DNA from 2 places in the Streptomyces sp. NPDC096046 genome. Region 2 is predicted to be linked to the other one. Evidence: riboswitches for the same ligand, from Rfam matches in the RefSeq annotation. Region 2 holds a riboswitch; the other holds the start of a gene.
What was found. A riboswitch is a leader RNA that binds a small molecule or an ion and turns the genes downstream of it on or off. The one in region 2 is predicted to bind S-adenosylmethionine.
Positions count from the first base shown of each region.

Region 1: linked by a shared signal. The riboswitch ahead of ABTX62_RS11420 (aminotransferase class V-fold PLP-dependent enzyme) and the one ahead of thrC (threonine synthase) in region 2 are both predicted to bind S-adenosylmethionine.

Region 1 is NZ_JBEOSZ010000009.1:207,609-210,990, reverse strand. Features, by position in the region: gene ABTX62_RS11430 (rhomboid family intramembrane serine protease) at 1-119, shown strand, start outside; gene ABTX62_RS11425 (Lrp/AsnC family transcriptional regulator) at 116-397, shown strand; gene ABTX62_RS11420 (aminotransferase class V-fold PLP-dependent enzyme) at 487-1,869, opposite strand; SAM riboswitch class IV at 2,023-2,139, opposite strand; gene trpD (anthranilate phosphoribosyltransferase) at 2,212-3,276, opposite strand.
Region 2 is NZ_JBEOSZ010000013.1:13,590-16,971, forward strand. Features, by position in the region: gene ABTX62_RS14040 (MoaD/ThiS family protein) at 420-695, opposite strand; gene thrC (threonine synthase) at 815-2,101, opposite strand; SAM riboswitch class I at 2,117-2,272, opposite strand; gene ABTX62_RS14050 (glucosyl-3-phosphoglycerate synthase) at 2,453-3,382, shown strand, end outside.

The DNA of each region.
Region 1 (3,382 bases), on a different contig from region 2:
ACCTCATCGGGTTCGGTCTGGGCTTCGGCTGTGCGTCCGTCCGCTACGGCCGCCCCACCGGCCCTACTAGAGTGAAGGCCGCCCCTGCTCCGGCCCCCGAGGGAGAGAACCAGCCGTGATCACCGCGATCGTCCTGATCAAGACCAGCGTGGACCGGATCCCCGAGATCGCCGAGTCGATCGCGGCGCTGGACAGCGTCAGCGAGGTCTTCTCCGTCACCGGCACCTACGACCTGATCGCGATGGTCCGGGTGAAGGAGCACGAGGACCTGGCGGAGGTCATCCCGGGCCGGATCAGCAAGATCCCCGGAGTCGAGGGCACCGACACGCACGTGGCGTTCCGCACGTACTCGCAGCACGATCTGGAGGCGGCGTTCTCGATCGGCCTGGACAACTGAGGCCGTCGCGTCCCGCCCGCGCGTGACCTGCTCACGGGCGTCCCCGAGCCCGCCGGGCGGATGATCGCCCCCGGCAGCCGCCCACCGGCTCAGGCGGAGGTGTCCGGCACGCAGCGCCCGTCCTCGGTGCGGTAGCTCCACTGCGCCCCGTCCGTCACGAGTTCCTTCACCGCCCGCACGAACCGCTCCACGTGCTCGTCGGGCGTGCCCGCGCCGAAGCTGACCCGGATGGCGTTGAGCGACTTCTCCCCGGGCGCCGCCTCCGGCGACCCGCACTCCCCCTGCGTCTGCGGGTCGCCGCCGAGCAGCGTGCGCACCAGCGGATGGGCGCAGAACAGCCCGTCCCGCACGCCGATGCCGTACTCGGCCGACAGGGCGGCGGCGAAATGGGAGCTGTTCCAGCCCTCGACGACGAAGGAGAGCACCCCGACCCGCGGCGCGTCGTCCCCGAAGAGGGACAGGAACCGCACCCGGGGAACGTCGGCGAGACCCTCGCGCACCGTGCGGACCAGGTACTGCTCACGGGCCACGAGGGTGTCGAAACCGGCCTCGGTCAGCGCCTTGCAGGCCGAGGCGACGGCGTAGGCGCCGATGACGTTGGGCGAACCGGCCTCGTGGCGGGCGGCGCTGTCGTGCCACTCCACGTCCACTCCCCCGTCCTCTCGCCGGCCGACCTTGCGGCTGGCGCCGCCGCCCGCGAGATACGGCTCGGCCGCGCGCAGCCAGTCGGCCCGCCCGGCCAGGACGCCCGAGCCGAAGGGCGCGTACAGCTTGTGCCCCGAGAAGGCGACCCAGTCGACACCGAGGCCGGCGACGGACACCGGGTGGTGCGGGGCCAGCTGGGCGGCGTCCAGCACGATCCGCGCACCATGGGCGTGCGCCGCCGCGGCGAGTTCCCGTACCGGCCACAGCTCGCCGGTGACGTTCGAGGCGCCGGTGACGCAGACCAGGGCCGGCCCGTGGCCCCCCGCCGTCGACCCGGTCCGGCCGGCCAGGGCGCGCTCCAGGGTCTCGACGGCCTCACGGGGGCCGCGCGGGGCGTCGAGGTACGTCACGCGGGCCTTGCGCCAGGGCAGCAGGGCGGCGTGGTGCTCGGTCTCGAAGACGAAGACCTCGCAGTCGGTGGGGAGCGCGGCGGCGAGGAGGTTGAGGGAGTCGGTGGTGGAGCGGGTGAAGACCACCTGGTCGTCCTCACGGCAGTCGAGGAACTCCGCGACGGCCCGGCGGGCGCTCTCGAACAGGTCGGTCGACAGCTGGGACAGGTACCCGGCCCCGCGGTGCACGCTGCCGTAGTAGGGCGCGTAGGCGGCCACGTCGTCCCAGACCCGCTGGAGCGCCGGAGCGCTGGCGGCGTAGTCGAGCGCGGCGTAGGAGACCTCACCGCCGGTCACGAGCGGGACGGTGACATCCCGTCCCAGAACGGGCAGCGGGGCACAAACGGACTGATCGGCGGCAACGGTGGAGACGGACATGGGTGAACTCCCGTGAAGGCAGGTGGAATCCGCCCGCGAGCACGTACGGCTACACGCGAGCACGTACGGCTACAAGCGGGGGTGCGGGAAAGAGGGGTGCGGAGGCGGGGCTCTGCGGCCCTATCGCATTCGCTGGTTCACGAGAGACTCCTCGTCACGCGCTTGCCACAGACCTCGCTGCCTGCGGCCCGGTCTTCACCCGGGGCACCCCGCCACGGACGGAGGGTTGCCGGACAGTCGGCCGGGGCCTCATGACTGTCACTCATGACCTGCCAGGAACGTACGCGAAATGATCGATGTCCCGCAACCCGAGTCCGGATCGCGGGACACCGTCCGGGTTCCCTACGTATTGCTCGCGGCCACCCAGCGCTCCAGCGTCCGCTTGGCCGCACCGGAGTCGATCGACTCGGCCGCCTTCACCATCGCGGTACGGATCTGCTCGGCCAGGGGCGCGGTGGTGGGCTCCAGGGCCACCAGGGCCGCGGCCGAGTTCAGCACCACCGCGTCCCGCACCGGCCCTGTCTCTCCGTCCAGCAGCCGCCGCGCGACCTCCGCGTTGTAGGAGGCGTCCGCACCGCGCAGGGCCTCCACGGGGACCAGGGGGAGGCCGACGTCCCGGGGGTCGAAGGCCTCCTCGGTGACCTCGCCGTCCCGGACGATCCACACCCGGGACGTGGCCGTGGTGGTGAGCTCGTCGAGGCCGTCGTCACCCCGGAAGACCAGGGACGAGTTGCCGCGCTCGGCGAACACGCCCGCGACGATCGGCGCCATGCGGGGATCCGCCACACCGACGGCCTGGGACCGGACCCGGGCCGGGTTGGTCAGCGGGCCGAGGGCGTTGAACACCGTGCGGATGCCCAACTGGCCGCGGGCCGCTCCCGCGTGCCGCAGCGCCGGGTGGAACTTCACCGCGAAACAGAAGGTGATCCCCGCCTCCTCGGCCACCTCGACGACCCGGTGCAGCGGCAGCTCCAGGTTGACCCCGAGCTTCTCCAGCACGTCGGAGGCCCCGGACGCCGAGGACGCGGCCCGGTTGCCGTGCTTGACGACCTTCGCGCCGGTGCCCGCGACGACGATCGAGGACATCGTGGAGATGTTGACCGTCTTCGCGCCGTCACCGCCGGTGCCGACGATGTCGACCGTCGCCCCGGGCACCTCGATCACGTTGGCGTGCTCGTACATCGTGCGGACCAGGCCGTTGATCTCCTCGACGGTCTCGCCCTTGGCGCGCAGGGCCACGACGAACCCGGCGATCTGCGCCTCGGTCGCCTCGCCGCGCATGATGCGGTCCATCGCCCAGGCGGTGTCGTCGGCGCTCAGGTGCCTGCCGTCCAGCAGGCCGTTCAGCAGCAGGGGCCAGGAGCGGCCCGCCGCGGTGTCGCCTCCAGCGGGGATCACAGCGCTCATAAGCCGCTCCAGGGTCAGGCGTCCCGCAGTGCGGGACGAGAGTCTCAACGAGGTCCACCCTATCCAGCCGCGGGCAGGGCGAAGGGCCCCGTCCGTTGAACCGACG
Region 2 (3,382 bases):
ACAGATCCACACTTCGCGGATCCGGGTCAGACCTCACCCCCCACGGTTGGGGGCGTGCGCCGGAACGCGTCGACCGCGGCTGAATGTATCTGTCCAACTGCCGTCTGCAACAGGTCAATCGGACGAGAATTCTGGACGCACACGGTCCGGAATGTAGGGAGAATTCGCCCGAATTCAGGGCAAGTCGGGCTCCACAAAAGGAACAAAAGCCGCAAAAGATGCGCACACTTTGGCTACATCTTGTCGGGCTCGCGGCAGGAATTCAGGGTTCCGATCAGAGGATCTGGATCGCGTTCCCCAACTGTACCGCGCTCAATCACACAGAATTGCCCCCTCCGCTTCTCTCACGGAGGGGGCAATTCGATGAACTCACAGTGACGGCGGTTACCGAAGGTAATAAACGGGTCGGCCGACCGGTTTCAGCCGCCGGCGACGGCGGGAATGATCGACACCCCGGCGCCGTCGGGCGTCGCCGTCTCCAGCCCCTGTTCGAACCGCACGTCGTCGTCATTGACGTACACATTGACGAACCGGCGCAGCTTGCCCTGGTCGTCCAGCACCCGGGCGGCGATCCCGGTGTGGTTCTTCTCCAGATCGGCGATGACCTCGCCGAGATTCGCCCCCTCGGCGGCGACCTCGGCCTGACCGCCGGTGTAGGTGCGCAGGATGGTGGGGATGCGAACGGTGACGCTCATGACTTTCAAACCTCCGGATCGGGTGACGCACCTGCCCTTAGGGGCGCGGGGCTGTGTCGATATGCGGCTCCGCCGCGTGGGCGCGACCAGCCCCCACGGCCCGCAGCGAACAACGACGCTCAGACGAGCCCGGCCTCACGGAACGACTCGAGGTTGGGGCGAATGGTCGCCGTCAGACCCGTGCCCGCCACCGCGTCCAGCGTCTTGAGTCCATCGCCGGTGTTGAGCACGACAGTGGTCCTGGTGGGGTCGAGCAGCCCGTTCTCCAGCAGCTTCTTCGTCACACCCACCGTCACCCCACCGGCGGTCTCCGCGAAGATCCCCTCGGTCCGAGCCAGGATCTTGATCGCCTCGACGACCTGCTCGTCGTTCACGTCCTCCACCGCACCGCCCGTCCGCCGCGCGATGTCCAGCACATACGGCCCGTCCGCGGGATTGCCGATCGCCAGCGACTTGGCGATCGTGTCCGGCTTCTGCGGGCGCACCACGTCGTGCCCGGCCTTGAACGCCGTGGACACGGGCGAGCAGCCGAGCGCCTGCGCGCCGAAGATCTTGTACGGCTTGTCCTCGACCAGACCGAGCTTGATCAGCTCCTGGAGACCCTTGTCGATCTTCGTGAGCTGCGAGCCGGAGGCAATCGGCACCACGATCTGGTCCGGCAGCCGCCAGCCGAGCTGCTCGCAGATCTCGTACGCCAGGGTCTTGGAACCCTCCGCGTAGTACGGCCGGAGGTTGACGTTGACGAAGCCCCAGCCCTCCCCGGCCGGGTCGCCGATCAGCTCGGAGCAGAAGCGGTTCACGTCGTCGTAGTTGCCCTGGATGCCGACGAGCTCGCCGCCGTAGACCGCGGCCATGACGACCTTGCCCTGCTCCAGGTCGTGCGGGATGAACACGCAGGAGCGGAAACCGGCGCGGGCCGCCGCGGCACCCACCGCACCGGCGAGGTTGCCGGTGGAGGAGCAGGAGAGCGTGGTGAAGCCGAAGGCGCGGGCGGCCTCGATGGCCTGGGCGACGACGCGGTCCTTGAAGGAGTGCGTCGGGTTGCCCGAGTCGTCCTTGACGAACAGCTTGCCGGCGTCGACGCCCAGCTCGCGCGCGAGGTTGTCGGCCTTGACGAGCTTGGTCCAGCCCGGGTTGATGTTCGGCTTGTCCGCCACGTCGGCCGGGACCGGCAGCAGCGGGGCGTAACGCCAGATGTTCGCGGGGCCCGCTTCGATGCGCTTGCGGAGCTCCTCGGCGTCGTAGGACGAGAAGTCGTAGGCGATCTCCAGCGGACCGAAACACTCCTCGCACGCGAAGACCGGGCCGAGGGGGACGCGGTGACCGCACTCGCGGCAGCTGAGCGCCGCGGCGGGACCGAGGTCTACGGTGGAGTCAGTGGTGCTTGCGACAGTCTGCACAGCCATGTGAGGCGAGGCCCTTCCTCATCTTCCTCACGACGCGTTTCGCCGTGAGACGGATTTGGCACCTTCCCTAGCCGGGAGCCTCGCGATGTGGTCGCCAGTGACCTACGAGAACCGACTGGAGGGTTGCCGGGGCTTCATCGGGCCGTATCCCTCTGCCCCTCTGGATGAGCTGTATGTGGTTGTAGGCGGCGGGTGACCCCGGACATGCGATGGTCATCCGCGTTGTTCAAGACTGTAACCGACGACCAGGACAGTTGAGATAGTCGTCCGAACCGCGAGATGACTGTACCCGTCAGCCGCTAGCGCGGCGGGCAGTCCGTCCCGCCTGAAGTACGCAGAGGAGCCGCCACGGTGCTGGAAGAAGTCGAGCGGTGGCTGAGCACCCGTTCCTGGTCCGCGAACGATCGCCCGCTCCACCGGATCCTGGCCGCCAAGCAGCGCACGGGCCGGACGGTCAGCGTCGTGCTGCCCGCGCTCAACGAGGAGGCGACGGTCGGTGACATCGTCGCCGTCATCCGCCACGACCTGATGCGGCAGGTCCCGCTCGTCGACGAGCTGGTCGTCGTCGACTCGGGGTCGACCGACCGCACGTCCGAGGTGGCCGCGGCCGCGGGCGCGCGGGTGGTGCACCGCGACGGGATACTCCCGCGCCTGCCCGCCGCGCCCGGCAAGGGCGAGGTGCTGTGGCGCTCCCTGCTCGTCACCCGCGGGGACATCGTCTGCTTCGTCGACGCGGACCTCAGGGACTTCTCGTCCGACTTCGTCTCCGGGATCGTGGGCCCGCTGCTCACCGAGCCGGACGTGGACCTGGTGAAGGCCATGTACGACCGTCCGCTGGCCGGTGCGGCCGGGCAGGGCGGCCGGGTCACCGAACTGATGGCGCGCCCGCTGCTCAACATGCACTGGCCGCGGCTGGCCGGCTTCGTGCAGCCGCTCGGCGGCGAGTACGCGGCCCGCCGCTCCCTGCTGGAGCGGCTGCCGTTCCCCGTCGGCTACGGCGTGGAGCTGGGCATGCTCGTCGACGCCCTGCACCTGGCGGGCCTGGACGCCCTCGCCCAGGTGGACGTCGGGATGCGCAAGCACCGGCACCAGGACGGGCAGGCGCTGGGCCGGATGGCCGCCGCGATCTACCGCACGGCCCAGCTGCGGCTGGCCCGCGGGCACATGATCCGGCCGTCCCTCACGCAGTTCGAGCGCGGCGAGGACGGCTTCGAGCCCCGGACGTACCGCGTGGACACCGAGGAACGTCCGCCGATGGTGGAGATCGCCGAATACCAGGCG